DNA from 2 places in the Mesorhizobium sp. M8A.F.Ca.ET.181.01.1.1 genome. Region 2 is predicted to be linked to the other one. Evidence: riboswitches for the same ligand, from Rfam matches in the RefSeq annotation. Region 2 holds a riboswitch; the other holds the start of a gene.
The links. Region 2 has a riboswitch for thiamine pyrophosphate ahead of EN824_RS02620 (YkoF family thiamine/hydroxymethylpyrimidine-binding protein). Riboswitches for the same ligand answer to the same signal wherever they lie in the genome.
Positions count from the first base shown of each region.

Region 1: it holds a riboswitch for thiamine pyrophosphate, as region 2 does, so the genes downstream of both, thiC (phosphomethylpyrimidine synthase ThiC) here and EN824_RS02620 (YkoF family thiamine/hydroxymethylpyrimidine-binding protein) in region 2, are expected to answer to the same signal.

Region 1 is NZ_SRTV01000010.1:3,303-10,853, reverse strand. It holds gene EN824_RS28010 (thiamine phosphate synthase) at 1-156, opposite strand, end outside; gene EN824_RS28005 (thiazole synthase) at 153-926, opposite strand; gene thiS (sulfur carrier protein ThiS) at 928-1,128, opposite strand; gene thiO (glycine oxidase ThiO) at 1,097-2,098, opposite strand; gene thiC (phosphomethylpyrimidine synthase ThiC) at 2,095-3,930, opposite strand; TPP riboswitch at 4,036-4,152, opposite strand; gene panD (aspartate 1-decarboxylase) at 4,261-4,713, opposite strand; partial or broken gene EN824_RS36200 (biotin synthase) at 4,829-4,930, opposite strand; gene nadC (carboxylating nicotinate-nucleotide diphosphorylase) at 5,079-5,945, opposite strand; gene EN824_RS27970 (L-aspartate oxidase) at 5,945-7,486, opposite strand; gene nadA (quinolinate synthase NadA) at 7,483-7,551, opposite strand, start outside.
Region 2 is NZ_SRTV01000001.1:516,449-523,999, reverse strand. It holds gene EN824_RS02635 (ABC transporter substrate-binding protein) at 1-55, opposite strand, end outside; gene EN824_RS02630 (ABC transporter ATP-binding protein) at 48-815, opposite strand; gene EN824_RS02625 (ABC transporter permease) at 812-1,630, opposite strand; gene EN824_RS02620 (YkoF family thiamine/hydroxymethylpyrimidine-binding protein) at 1,670-2,278, opposite strand; TPP riboswitch at 2,269-2,382, opposite strand; gene EN824_RS02615 (hypothetical protein) at 2,373-2,636, shown strand; gene EN824_RS02610 (hypothetical protein) at 2,696-3,055, opposite strand; gene EN824_RS02605 (formyltransferase family protein) at 3,087-3,746, opposite strand; gene msrA (peptide-methionine (S)-S-oxide reductase MsrA) at 4,079-4,597, opposite strand; gene EN824_RS02590 (glycosyltransferase family 39 protein) at 4,774-6,342, opposite strand; gene EN824_RS02585 (hypothetical protein) at 6,520-7,227, shown strand; gene EN824_RS02580 (GNAT family N-acetyltransferase) at 7,407-7,551, opposite strand, start outside.

The DNA of each region.
Region 1 (7,551 bases), on a different contig from region 2:
TCGAGCGCACAAAGCCTTCGCTGAGCGGATCTCCGCGCGTAATCCGGCCTCATCCATGGTCTTTATGCGAAGCTGAACCAGATTGACGCCGAGCGGCACCAGCCGCTCGATCCAGGCAGCGCTGTCGACGATCAGGTAGAAGGGATCGAGCTTCATGAAAAAACGGCCCTGCCGATCGTCGGCGTCGATGGCACGGCGACGTCGCGCGGTTCGAGCATTCCTGAGCTGAAAGCCTCACGACCGGCCTCGACCGCCTTGCCGAAAGCACGCGCCATGCCGACGGGATCGGCCGCCCTGGCGACCGCCGTATTCAGCAGCACGGCGTCAAAGCCGAGTTCCATGACGGTGGCAGCGTGCGACGGCCGTCCCAGCCCCGCATCCACGATCAGGGGGACGCCTGGGAAATGTCCGCGAATCGAGCGCAGCGCCGTCATGTTGACCGGTCCCAAGGCGGAACCGATCGGTGCGCACCACGGCATCAGGACCTTGCAGCCCGCTTCCAGCAGCCGCTCGGCGACGACGAGATCGTCGGTGGTATAGGGGAATACCGCAAAGCCGTCCTCGCACAGGATACGGGCGGCTTCGACCAGGCCGAACACGTCCGGCTGCAGCGTGTCGTGGTTGCCGATCACTTCGAGTTTGATCCAGGTCGTGCCGAAGACCTCGCGCGCCATGCTCGCGGTGGTGACCGCTTCCTTGACGGAGTGGCAGCCGGCCGTGTTGGGCAGGATTCTCGTGCCGAGCGAGCGGATCAGCGACCAGAATTTTTCGCCGGCCCTGCCGCCCGCCATCTCACGCCGCAAAGAGACGGTCACCACCGACGTGCCCGACGCCCTGACTGCATCGGCAAGGACGGCCGGCGAAGGATATTGAGCCGTGCCGAGCAGCAGGCGGGATTGAAGCGTCGTCCCCAGAAGGTCGAACATGCTAGCCTCCCTGCATGGGCGAGAGGATTTCAATCCGGTCGCCTTCGTTCAAGCAGAACGCCGTCCGGCTGGCTTTGTGCACCAGGTCGCTGTTGACGGCGGTGGCGAGCCAGTCGCCCTCATAGTCGAGCGCGGCAAGCAATTCGGCTAGCGTGGTGGCGGTGGCAACCTCACGCGCTTCGCCGTTGACGGTCAGTTTCATGAGCAAGCTCCTTGGTTCTGTCCTGGCTGAAAACCAGGTCGGCGGCCTGGCGCGCCATGGCGGGGGCGAGGAGAAAACCGTGTCGATAAAGCCCGTTGATCGCGATGATCCCGCCGTTCGTTTCGACCCGCGGCAGATTGTCGGCAAAGGCCGGACGAACGCCGACACCGGTTTCGACGATCTCGGCCTCGCCAAAGGCCGGGTGGAGGGCATAGGCGGCACTCAGCTGCTCCATCATCGAACGTGCCGTCACCGGACCGGCGGACTGGCTTTCAACCATTGTCGCGCCGATCATGAAACGGTGGTCGGCGCGCGGCACCGCATAGAGTGGAAAGCGCGGATGCAGCAGCCTGACCGGGCGAGACAGCGAGATATCAGGCGCGCGCAGGATCAGCATTTCGCCGCGAACGCCGCGCAGCCTGTCATCGGCTGCTGCCATTCCCGTGCAGTCGATCCAACGATCGAAACCGGAAATCCGCCTGATATCGACATCGAACTGGAATTCGACACCCATGGCCGACAACCTGTCATGGAGTGCCGCCATCGCCCGGCGCGGGTCGAGATGGGCTTCGTCGGGGAACAGCAGCCCGCGGCGAAAGCGGCCGGCAAGGTCGGGCTCCAGGAACGCGATTTCATCTCCGTCGACACGCCGATGCCCCCACGTGCGACTGGCGAACCGGTCAAGCTCACCGGCATCTCGCGGCATGGCCACGACCAGTGTTCCGGCCCGTGTCACCTGATCCGGCAGTGCCGCATCCCACCAGTCGGCGGCGACGCGTCCGAGATCCAGCACCGGCTGCTCGGCGCTTTCACGCTCGCACCATGGCGCCAGCATGCCGCCGGCGAACCACGAGGCATTGCCGCCAAGGGTCTGCCGGATCTCAGCGACTGTGACCGTCGCGCCGCGGGCGGCGAGTTCGAAGGCGGCGGTGAGGCCGGCGACGCCGGCCCCTTTGACCAACACCCTCATGATGGCTCCGGCGCCTCTGGCATGAGCGCTACGCCGGTCTCGTCAGCCGGCATGTAGAGATCGCCGCCCTCGCGGTATTTCGCCGCCATCGCCGCCATGCCTTCCTTCTGGGCTTCGGCGCGGATGTCGTGGGAGATACGCATGGAGCAGAATTTCGGCCCGCACATCGAGCAGAAATGCGCCAGCTTGTGCGCCTCCTTGGGCAAGGTCTGGTCGTGGAAGGACCGCGCGGTTTCGGGGTCGAGCGACAGGTTGAACTGGTCTTCCCAGCGGAACTCGAAGCGCGCGCGGGAAAGGGCATCATCCCTGACTTTCGCTGCCGGATGGCCCTTCGCCAGATCGGCGGCATGGGCGGCGATTTTGTAGGTGATCACGCCAATCTTGACGTCGTTGCGATCGGGAAGGCCGAGATGCTCCTTGGGCGTGACATAGCAGAGCATGGCGGTGCCGAACCAGCCGATCATGGCAGCACCAATGCCTGAGGTGATATGGTCATAGCCCGGCGCAATGTCGGTCGTCAGTGGTCCAAGCGTATAGAAGGGCGCCTCGCCGCAGACAGCGAGCTGCTTGTCCATATTCTCCTTGATCTTGTGCATCGGCACATGGCCGGGACCTTCGATCATCACCTGGCAATCCTTGGCCCAGGCGATCTGCGTCAATTCGCCGAGCGTTTCCAGCTCGGCGAATTGCGCCGCATCATTGGCATCGGCGATCGAGCCCGGACGAAGGCCGTCGCCGAGCGAGAAGGATACGTCATAGGCGCGGCAGATGTCGCAGATCTCCTCGAAATGCTCATAGAGGAAGCTTTCCCGGTGATGGTGCAGGCACCATTTGGCCATGATCGAGCCACCGCGCGAGACGATGCCCGTGACCCGGTCGACGGTCAGCGGGATGTAATGCAGCCGCACACCGGCATGGATGGTGAAATAGTCGACGCCTTGTTCGGCCTGCTCGATCAGCGTGTCGCGGTACACCTCCCAGGTCAGGTCCTCGGCGATGCCGCCGACCTTCTCGAGCGCCTGGTAAAGCGGCACCGTGCCGATCGGCACCGGTGAATTGCGCAGGATCCAGTCGCGAATGTTGTGGATGTTGCGGCCGGTCGACAGGTCCATCACCGTATCGGCGCCCCAGCGGATCGCCCAGACCATTTTTTCGACCTCTTCGGCCATCGAGGAAGTGACAGCGGAATTGCCGATATTGGCGTTGATCTTGACGAGGAAATTGCGCCCGATGATCATCGGTTCGCTCTCTGGGTGGTTGATGTTGGCTGGAATGATCGCCCGCCCGTGCGCCACCTCGTCGCGTACGAATTCCGGCGTGACGAAATCGGGAATAGCCGCGCCGAAGCTTTCACCGTCGCGTTGCAGCTTGCCGCGGGCGATTTCCCGGCCGAGGTTTTCGCGGATGGCGACGAACTCCATCTCGGGCGTGATGATGCCGGCGCGCGCATAGGCAAGCTGTGTCACCGCCTTGCCGGCCCTGGCCCTTAGCGGCCGGTTGCGAATGGGAAATTCCGGCGTCAGGCGCTCACCCGTGACGAAGCCATTGTCTTCCGGCCGCACATGGCGGCCGTCATAGGCTTCGACATCGCCCCGCGCCGTGATCCATTCGTGGCGAGGCCGGGCGAGGCCCTTTTCGATGCTGGTTTCGACAGTCTGGTCGGTATAGGGGCCGGACGGATCGTAGACGGTGATGGGCGGCTCGCCCGCTGTCGGATGGACGGAGATTTCGCGCATCGGCACTTTGATGTGCGGATGGAGGACGCCGGGCTTGTGGATTTTCCGTGAGGCAGGCAGCGGTCCCGTTGAGACGGCTGGGGTTAGGGCATTCATCTTGAGGCTCCTTTGCTCATGCATTGGAGACCCAGTTCTGTGCCGGAAGGATGAAAAGACGCTTTGGTCGACCTGCTTGAAAACAGGTCTTCGGGCGTAAACTCCCGCAAAGCGCTTGCACCGTCCCTACGCCAGTATGAACTGGATCAGGTTCAACGGGTCACTGCGCCGCGATAGCCAGCAGTATCTCAGCCCCTTGCCGGGACTCCCCTGGTGAATGTTTTCGAATTGACCGAGCCGACACTGCTTTGTCAAGCGCATTTCCACCTGCGGCGGTGATCGGCGACTAATGAAACCCCGCGCAAAGCACGGGCAAATCTCGAGAGGAAGTCACGCGCCGGAGACCAGCGCAGGAATGGCCAAAGGCTCATTCGCCTCGTCAAGGATCGAGAAACTGTAACGCCCATGTGCGTCAAGATCGACGGAGTAGCTCAGGCGATCGAGTATGTGATTGTCCTGGTCGAAGGTGATGATCCGCGGCTTCAACGAGGTGATATTCGCTTCGTCCAGGTATATGGAGTTGCAAACAATGATCTGGTCGTCTGGCTGGCAGGTGCGGGCAGCCGCACCATTGAGGATGCAGCATCGTGAGCCGCGCTCGCCGAAAATGACATAGGTCGAAATCCGCGCACCGGAATTCTTGTTCCAAATCTCCACAAATTCCATCGGCAGGATCCCGGCTGCTTCGCAGTGGTCAGGGTCCAGCGTTATCGATCCATGGTAGTTGAGGTTCGCTTCGGTGACGTAGATGCCGTGCAGCTTGCCAGCGACTAGTTTTCGCAATGGTCCTGTTTCCTATCATCATGGATGAATCGTCCCGCCATCCTCTGGGTGGCCGGGTTACCCCGCTAGATTCCGACGACGAGGGCGCCGCCGCTGAGACCAGCGCCCGCCGCCGCCTGTTGGGATCGAAATTCCGGCGGTGAACGGTTTGCGCTTGAAACAGCAGGTCGTTGAAAGGCGCGTCATGCAGCGCCCGAGCAGCTTCCACGGTCCACATCCGGTGGCCGTCGAAGGATTGAGCTTCACGCATGGTTTTTCCGAAATCGCTGCGTGCATTTCCATCCTGTTCCCCTTGCATTGGGCGACCTAGGCACCTTTGAACTTGGCGGGCTGGGTCGAAAAAGCGTCCGGTCGACCGCCGATTGTCAGGCCCGACGGACAAATTTCGCGGAGTCGAGCCCGATATCGAGGATTGGCGCGCTGTGGGTCAACCAGCCGATGGAGATCAGGTCGACACCGGTCGCGGAGACGGCTGGAGCCGTCGCCGGCGTTATCCTGCCCGACGCCTCGGTAATCGCCTGGCCGGCAACCATCGCCACTGCTTGGCGCAATTCGTCGACAGACATGTTGTCGAGCAGGACGGCGTCTGGGGCGAGGGCCATAGCCTCTTCTAACTGGGCTAGCGTATCGACCTCGACTTCGATCTTGACTAGGTGGCCGACGCTGCATCGCGCGCGCTCGATTGCCATGCGAATTCCGCCAGCGATGGCGATGTGGTTGTCCTTAATCAGGATGGCGTCGTCGAGACCGAAACGATGATTGGAGCCGCCACCGGCGCGCACGGCATATTTTTCGACCGCTCGCAATCCAGGCGTCGTCTTGCGCGTGCAGACGATTCTTGCGCCGTGGCCGCGGACCGCCGCGACGATCAATGCCGTCGCGGTGGCGATACCGCTCAGATGGCACAGAAAATTGAGCGCCGTCCGTTCCGCGGTGAGTATGGCCCGGGCCGGACCGCTGACCGATGCGATGGTCTCACCTTGCGCGATGTTGCTGCCGTCCGCTCGCTCCACTGTCATCTCGACATCCTGGTCGATCAACCTGAAAGCGAGCATCGCCAGGTCGAGACCGGCTATAGTTCCGGCCTCGCGCGCAGTCAGCACCGTTGTCGCATGATGGTCCTTCGGTACGATGGCATCAGTGGTCAAATCACCGGCCTTGCCAAGGTCCTCGAGCAGAGCTGCCCGCACCAGAGGCTCGAGCATGATCGTTGGAAGGGGGGATAGGTTCATCAAGCGACGCTTTCGAGCATTGGAGAGTTGCCGAGTTCCCGCGCCGCAAACATGGCCGCGTCGAGCCTGATTTCGGAGCGGCGGGCGACGGCCGCTTGATGGGGAAAGTCGTTCCGGTAGTGAGCGCCACGGCTTTCGCGGCGCAGCAAGGCGGCAACCGCGATCATCAGCCCTACGGCGGCGGGATCGGACGCTGTGTCGTGCCGATGCAACAGCAGCAACAAGGCGCGCGCAGCCTCTTTCAAACCTTCGCCATCCCGCGTGACGCCAAGGGCATGTGACAGGAGAGGGCGCACAGGCCTCGGATCCGGCGCGGGCAGGTTAGCTGCCATCGCTGGCTTCCCACCGCCGTCCGGTGCACCAGCGACGCTTTCGGCAACCCAGCGCGCGCAAACGACGGCCTCGGTCAGCGAGTTGCTGGCGAGCCGGTTGGCGCCGTGCAGCCCGGTCGACGCGACTTCGCCGCATGCCCAAAGTCCAGGAACCGATGTTCGCCCGGCCAGATCCACGGCGACACCACCCATGTGGTAATGCTGGGCCGGCCGGATGGGAATGAGGTCTCGCGCCGGATCGATGCCGGCCTTGCCGCAGGCTGATGCGATTGTCAGAAATTGCTGCGCGAACATCGTGCCTGGCTTCTCGCGGACGTCGAGGAAGACGCGATGGCCGTCGGCAAGATGTCGCCAGACGGCGCGCGCGACGATGTCGCGCGGTGCGAGTTCCGCCCCGAGCAGGCCATCGAGGAAGCGCCGCCCTGTTTCGTCGACGATTGTTGCACCTTCTCCGCGAACCGCCTCGCTGATGAGCGGCATCGGACGGCCGGGCCCGTCAAGCGCGGTCGGGTGGAACTGAATGAACTCCAGATCGGCAAGGACGGCACCCGCGCGCGCCGCAAGCGCCAGACCCTGTCCGCAGCTGCCCAGTGGGTTGGTTGAGTCGCGGAACAGGCCGCCGATTCCGCCCGTGGCGAGAACGGCCCGTCCCGTGGCAAAGAACACCGGACCTGTCGGACCGCTCGCCACAACACCGGCGATTCTGCCGTCCTCGACGGCCAGCCGGCGTGCTTCGACTCCTTCCACGACAAGAACCGAAGGCGTGGAGCGCACGGCCGCGATCAGGGCGCGCATCACCTCCCTTCCGCTGCCGTCACCTCCGGCATGAACGATGCGCCGCCTGCTATGCGCGGCTTCCAGCCCGAGACGCAGAACTCCTGCAGATGTGCGATCGAAGCGAGCCCCAAGGCGCGTCAGATCCTCGATCGCCGCGGGCGCGGCGTACACGATGCGCCTTGCTGTATCTGCATCGCAAAGGCCGTCCCCTGCGGCGAGCGTGTCGGCAAGATGGAGCGCCGGTTCATCATCGCCGCCCAGGCTGGCGGCCAGCCCGCCCTGCGCCCACGCACTCGACGCCTCCGCGCCAAGCGGCGATCTCGACAGGAGCAGCACCGGCTCAGGCGCCATGTGCAGCGCGGTCATCAGCCCGGCTATGCCGCCGCCGATGATGACCGGCCGGCGGGCGAGATCGCGAACGTCCATGCTCATACCGCCAGCATCCGCTCGACGGCCAGCCGCGCACGCCCTGCAATCTCCGATTCGATGGTTACGAC
Region 2 (7,551 bases):
GTACGCTAGCGGCAAGGGTGAGCAGCAGAGCCTGCCTGCGCGTCAAATCAGTCATGGTCATGTCCTTTGGTTGGCTGGAGGTTGAGCAGAATGTCGAGGATCTCGGCCTCGAGTGCCCCGGCCTGCCGTGTGGCGGCGCTGGTCGGATCGCGCGGGCGCGGCAGTGGCACCTGGATCTCGCGCACGACACGGGCAGGCCGGGCCGACAGCACATAGATGCGGTCTGACAGGAACACGGCTTCGCGCACGTCATGGGTGATCAGCAACGCCGTCCATCGATGGTGCCGCCACATCTGTTCGAGCCAGCGCTGCATGGCCGCGCGCGTCAGTGCATCGAGCGCGCCGAACGGCTCGTCGAGCAGCAACATGTCGCGTTCCTGCACGACAGTACGCAGCAGCGCCGCGCGCTGCCGCATGCCGCCTGAAAGCTGCGCCGGAAAATGCCGCTCGAAGCCGGCAAGCCCAAACTCGGCAAACAGCGGCGCGACACGCGTCCGCGCCGCCTTGCGGCCGAGGCCCTGCACCTCGAGCCCGAGCGTCGTGTTATCGAGGATGCGCCGCCACGGCATCAGCGCGTCCCGCTGCGGCATGAAGGCGAAATGCCTGCCATGATCGTCGAGCGGCGCGCCGTCGAAAAACATCTCACCCTCGCCATGCTCGGCGCCGGTCAGAAGCTGGAACAGCGTCGACTTGCCGGCACCCGAAGGCCCAAGGATCGAGACGAATTCGCCGGCATCCACGCGCAGCGAAATGTCGGCGAGCACTTCGAGCCCGCCAAAGGCCTTGCGCATATGCCGCAATTCGAGCCGGCTCATGCTTGCGGGCCTTTTCGGGCGGCTTGCCTGCCAGCGGCTCTTTCCCAAGGCATGGCAAGTCGTTGCAGCACCACCGTCAGCCCGAACAGGACGAGGGTAAGGGCGGCGCTGACGCCGACGGCGGCGAGCACCAGGTCGGGACGGAAATTGTTTTTGGCGTTGAGCATGTAGATGCCCAGCCCTTTGGCCGCGCCCGCATATTCGGCGAAGATGGCGCCGACGACGGCATAGGTGATGGAGATCCTGAGGCCAGCGAAGAAATAAGGCAGCGCCGAAGGCAACCGTGCCAGGATGAAGACCCGCCAGCGCCCTGCTCCCATGGCGCGCAGCATCTGCCCGATCTCGACCTCGGTAGCCTCGTAGCCCTGCACCAGGGCCACCAGCATCGGGAAGAAGGTGACCAGTGCCACCAGCATGATCTTGGGCGTCAGCCCGAAACCGAACCACAGCACCACCAATGGCGCGATGGCGACCAGCGGCAAGGTCTGGCTGACTATGAAGACAGGAAACAGCGCGCGCCGCAAAGGCTGGAAGAAGTCGACCAGCATCGACAGCGCGAAGGCGGCGCTGAGCGAGCAGGCAAAACCGATCAGCGTGGCGCGGATGGTGGGAATGGCGTTGTCGAGCAGCGCGTCACGATTGAGCATCGCCTGTTCGAAGACGCGCGAGGGTGCCGGCAGAACCGTCGGCTTGATGCCGGAATGGTTTGCGTAGAGTTCCCACGCCACGAGCACCAGGCCGATCGATATCACGGCCGGTGCCGCCTGGGCGAGGAAGCCCGCGAGTTGACGCGGGTTGAACGACGATGAAGCCACGAGAGGATGACCTTGACGGCGCGCGTCGGCGCGAACGGTTCAAACGGCAGTGGGACTGTTGGCCGAAACCGTGACGTCGAGGGTTACGTGGCCGGCGCCTGGTCCGAAGCGGCAGAAGGCTTCGTCGAGCGCCGAGAAGATCGCGCCGGCATCGCCGCGCAGCTTGGTGCAGAAATTCTTGGAGCGATCATAGACGCCAGACTGCTTCAGGAAATCGATGCAGCCATAGATCTCGTCCATATGGTCGTCCGTGCCCATCACATAGAGCGAGAACTGCGCCGCCGCTGGCTGCCCAGTGGCGGGCGCGCCGCGGACGGCGGAAATGGCGGCTTGCTTGCGCGGGCCGAGTGGCCCGGCAGGTCCGCCAAACGTGTCGGAGCGGCAGATCGGATCGTCCGGCTCACCTGGGCAACCACGCGAAATGGTCGCCGACAGCACGCAATGCTTACCGCTGCCAGACGCAGCCACGAAAAGGTCGCGCAGCGCCGGGAATAGCACCTCGGGGGGCCCGACCAGCAAGGTCGAGATGTCGTCGGTCTCGATCCTGAGCTTGTCGCGATACGAATCGAGCGCGCCAAGCGCGCCCAGGATGACGCCGACAAAATCGTCGGCCATGGGATATAGGGAAACCTGTGCGCCTGAAAACATCGCCCGCCTCGCTCCGCTGGTATTACCCAGATCAGCTTCTAGGGTCTGTGGGCTTGCCGCCCCCGTCTCAGCCCCGACCGTACGGAGCACCCCTGTGGATGGCGGCGTTAAAGCACCATTCGATCGGTTGGGGAAGCTGTTTTTTCAGCAAGCTGCGCCAAAGCATTGCGCCAGCGCAGGCACAACCGGGTGCCGGCGCCCGGGAATTTGGCTCGATCCGGGTGCAACCAACAGCCCGACCATCACGCCGGGCGACATGAATTCCAACGCGGACCAGAATTGCCCGACCAGCGCGCAGACGGATGCCAATGGCAGGGCGACCGCGCCGACCGTGGCCGACAAGAACTGCGGTAAGTAGTTTTCGCAGCAGGGAAAGCGCGGACGCAAGTTCCGCGCTTTCCATGCTCGTTGGTCTCACTATACGCCACGACCGGCTGGCGGTACCTCTGGCACCGATTCGCTGGCCACTTTGCCAAACACTCTTATTTCGGGGCACGGTTTTCCGGCTTTTGGCCGTGCGAATGCGGTGTGCATTTTCATCAGCCGTTTGAGCAGGCGGCCATAGGTGAGGTATCGAACTCGGCCATTGGCAAGATCGAACTCCACCCTCCCCCATCGCCTGACCGGACCTTTTCCAGTTGGCGGACCCAGTCGCGCGATCTGAAAGGCCAACCGAACTTCGCGGCCGGCAACGTCCAGATAGATACCGGGATTGCCGCCCAGGACGTGCCACAATCGGGCAACGTGCTCGATCGACATGTCGGATGAAATCGCCATGTGGTTCCGCTCAAGTCGCGCCCAGACGAAATCACCGGTTGGCTGCCGCGTCCCGGACACCAAATCCTTGCAATAGGCTGGCGCCACCTCGCGCACCAACGCGCGCATCGCGGTCGCCACGCTGTCGGCCACATCCCGCCGCGTTGCCCAGTGCTTCGCAGAACGGCACCTGTCCGAGGATGTCGCCGTCATCGAAATTGGCGGACATCTTGTGCAATGTCACGCCGCCATGGACGGCATGCTGGCCGTCCGCGACCAGGCGATGGAGAGGGTGCGGCCCCCGGTAGTTGGGCAGCAGCGCCGGATGAAAATTAAGCCCGCCCTTGGGAAAGAGGCCGAGCAGTTGTTGTGGGATCAAGGTCGGGAAAGCGTAGCAGATCAGTACATCCGCGGCGATGTCAGGCAATTGCCGGCCAAGCTCATCCCAGTCGTAAGGCCGGCCGAATTCGATCAACTTTACCGGCGTGTTGCCGAGATAGCGCCTGAGCAGAAGCTGGCGCCTCAGCCGGCGTCGAAAATTGCCAATGCTGAAGCCTCTGGATGGGCGCTGAAAGCCAGGCACGATGATCGCGCCAATACGGTTTCCCGCCTCGATCCAGCCGGAAAGCAGAGGCCCGGTGTAAGCAGAAACATCCAGGATGAAAACTGCATTGAGCTGCCGGGCGCCGGCCACAGGCTCGAAAGAAATCATCTTTTCAAATCCGGCGGGGCAAGACATCGCCCGGCAATCCGAGCACCGTCACGGACCCGTCCGGTCAGGACCAAAAGGCCGGCCGAGCCGTCAGCCTGGTTTGGGAGAAAGCGGTCCTGCCGCGGCGACACTTGAGAGCCTTTCCCGCTTCACCAACACAGGTTTTTCGTAGAGTTTCCTCATGCTCCCCCTGAAATCAATCAACCCGCGCAGTTGGTCAGCAGTGCCGCGGACTGTCAACCGCCGGGCGGGGCTGACAGCCGCTATTGATATGGCCTCGCGGCAATCGGCGGGCGCTTAAACCCACTGCCGCAAAGACTGATCCGCGAGCCTTATGAAACGGCCTTTTCACGAACCGGCAGTTTCCAACCTGGCCTGACGAAATGGCAGGTGTAGCCGTTCGGATACTTCTCCAGATAATCCTGGTGCTCGGGCTCGGCCTCCCAGAACACTCCGGCTGGAGCGAGCTCGGTGACAACCTTGCCGGGCCACAGGCCAGAGGCATCGACATCGGCGATGGTGTCCTCCGCCACACGCTTCTGCTCCTCACTAGTGTAGTAGATTGCCGAGCGATAGCTCATGCCGACATCGTTGCCCTGGCGGTTGCGCGTCGTCGGATCGTGGATCTGGAAGAAGAATTCCAGAAGCTGGCGGAAGCTGATTTTCGCCGGATCGAAGCTGATCTCGATGGCTTCGGCATGCGTGCCATGATTGCGATAGGTGGCATTCGGCACGTCGCCGCCGCTGTAGCCGACACGCGTGGCGAGGACGCCCGGCATGCGCCGGATCAGATCCTGCATGCCCCAGAAACAGCCGCCGGCAAGCACTGCACGTTCGCTCGAAGTCGCCATGTAACGTCTCCTCAAAAGGCAATTCCGGGAAACCTGTAGCGGCGTTCCCCGGGGAATTGCGCGACAACAAATTTGGATAGTCCCATAAATGGGCATTGTCGCCTGCTTCGTCCAGTCGGACGAGCGGCCATTCGGCTATACCGGTGAAATTCGCCCCCTAAGGAACTGGGGGCACCTCAGTTGCGCGGATGCCGTGTCCGGCTACTGGCGGCGACCGGCAGATATCGGATACCAGGTGGAATGGCCGCAAAACTGATCGCCACAGGCGGTGCCTCGCGCGACCAGTTGAAAAGAACGGTCTTGACCGGAATGTTGTCCAACCATGCCCGCAGCCGCGACGGCACTTGACGACCCGGCCAAACCATCAGCATGCCATGGTCGCGCAACCGCTGCCTCGTGATCCAGGGTGCGAACCGCATATCGAGATCGGTGAAGATCGACGGCTTGTCATAGGCGTTGAGGCCCGCCAGCATGGCAAGATTGGTGTCGCCACCGACGATGTCGAGCCGGCCCGGCACCGCCGCGTGCCAGATTGCCTCGGCCTCGTCCGAGATCGGCCGCGCCGGCCAGCAGACGGCGTCCATCCGCCCGCGCACATTGCAATCCGTCCAGCGGATGGCCGCATAGGCCCCCGACATGGCCACGATGCAGATGAAGGCGCAGATCGCCAACCTTCGCATCTCGGGGGCACCGAGCCGGTGACCGAGAAAGGCGAGCGCGACGACGCCGACGAGATTGTACATCGGCGCGCCCCAGGCCTCGCCGGTGCCGGTGAACAAAGAGGCGACCATGATCAGCGTCGCCGGCCCAAGTCCCATCCAGGTGAGATAGACCAGCTTACCGCGCTCGACGGGGTCCTGCGGAGCCGACGTGCGCCGCAGCAGCCCTGATATCGCCAGCACCAGGAGGAAGCCGGAAAACCCGGCTAGCTGGACACCGATATAGTAGAGGCGCGCACGGTGCTCGGTTACCCAGGCATCGCGGCCGGCGAAATAGGTCAACGGCAGGAAATCGATGCGGTAGAGTGCGATGGCCAACGGCGCGGCGACCGCGAGACAAACGGCCAGGCCAAGCCACGGCCAGGGCGTCGCCAGCCGACTGCGCGCGCGCGCGTCGGACAGCAGCCAGAGAGCGCCGAAGGCAAGCAGCAGGCCGGTGGAAAACTTGGCATAAAGCCCGACGCCCGACACCAGTCCGAGCGCCAGCCACCAGCCTGGCCCGCCACCGCGGCCGGCGCGCCACAGCAGCCAGCAGACCGCGGCCCAGAACGGCATCTGCGCATAGTCGTGATTGAATTGCGGCGTCGGCCAGCCGAAGAAATAGACCGATGGCATCAAAAGCACGGCGGCCAGCGCGCGGCGTTGTCCGAGCATGTCGCGGGCCAGCAGATAGACCAGGACGAACGTGGCCGAGATCGTCAGTTGGGCCAGCAGATATTGCGGCCAGCGGAACGATCCGGTCAGGAGATGGCTGGCCTCGAGCAGCCAGCCGGGGAGCTGCGGGTGCTTGTAGGTCAAAAGCACCCATTCGCGGCCCCACATGAAGCCTTCCACGACATCGCCGGGCGGTGCGGGATCGATGAGTGTTGGCACCACGGTCCAGCACAGCGTCTGCACCAGACACAAAAGTGCCAGCAAACCCCAGGGGTGCCGAAGCAGGGCGGACCAGAACGACGACGAGTCCAGCGCCACGGCAGGCAGCCCTGCCGGCACCCAACGATCGATGGAGTCGTCAATTCCCGCCATGCGCGGCTTAAACCACATTGCCCGGTTTGCCGAACAGCCCCAACGTCAAAGCTTACAAAAAAGTATACTTGCAGGTCATTGCAAGACCAAGATTGAGCGGGAACTTCGGCGTCCCGTTGCCCTTACCGGGCTGAACAGCCCGCACACCTGACCCCACTAGAAAATCCCGGATATTCGATGCGTCACCCGCATGCCGTCATCCACCACCGCGCGCTCGACTTCTGGCTGGCGCGCGCGGCGGTCCTCGTCATCATCTGCCTGCAGCTTCTGGTCATCAACGATCTTTCATTCGGTCCCCGCTGGCTGGCGCCGGCGCTGGAGGCCGCCCTGCTCGCGCCGCTGTCCGTGGCCACCGCCTGGACGCAGGCCGCCACCCAGAAAGCGGTCGAGGAGGAGCACTGGTATCTGGTCGGACGGTTTCGCGTCATGATCCGCCGGACGGCCCTGGTGATGACCGGCGTCGTCAGCGTCATGAATTGCGGTTCGCTGGTGCTCCTGGTGCGTGCCTTGCTGGCTGGCCATGCCGGCTCCAGCGGCCAGACGCTGCTGGTCGACGCGCTCAACATCTGGGTCACCAACGTGATCGTCTTTGCCTTGTGGTTCTGGAGCACCGATCGGGGCGGGCCGCCGACCTGCGGCCTGGTCAAACGCGCCCATGCCGATTTCCTGTTTCCGCAAATGACCCTGAATGACCGCGAGATCCGCGACTGGCTGCCCGGCTTCGTCGACTATTTCTTCCTCGCCTTCACCAATGCGACGGCGTTTTCACCAACCGACACATTGCCGCTTTCCCGGCGCGCCAAGCTTTTGATGATGGCGGAGGCGATGATCTCGCTGCTGACGATCGCGCTGGTCGCGGCCCGCGCCGTCAACATCCTGGCCTAAGGCAGGTCTACCGAAGTAACCCGGCTTTGGAGCACGCCATGCATGAAAAATCCGAAGATGCGCGTTAGGCCCAGAAACACCAATAGCCCGCCCCGGCGAACCGGAGCGGGCTATTGGTTGTGTGCGATGGCTGTCGCTAGTCCAATGGCATTGCAACACATGCGGGCAATCCGCCATCGTCAATCGGCGCCGAGATCCCGTTCAAAGACCACCTGGTCGCACAACGGAATGCCGTTCACGAGCAGGCCTTCGGGATAACCGGTCGATGGCCCGAACGCATCCCGAACGATGCTGTACATCCGAAAGCCCTGCCGCTGGTAAAAT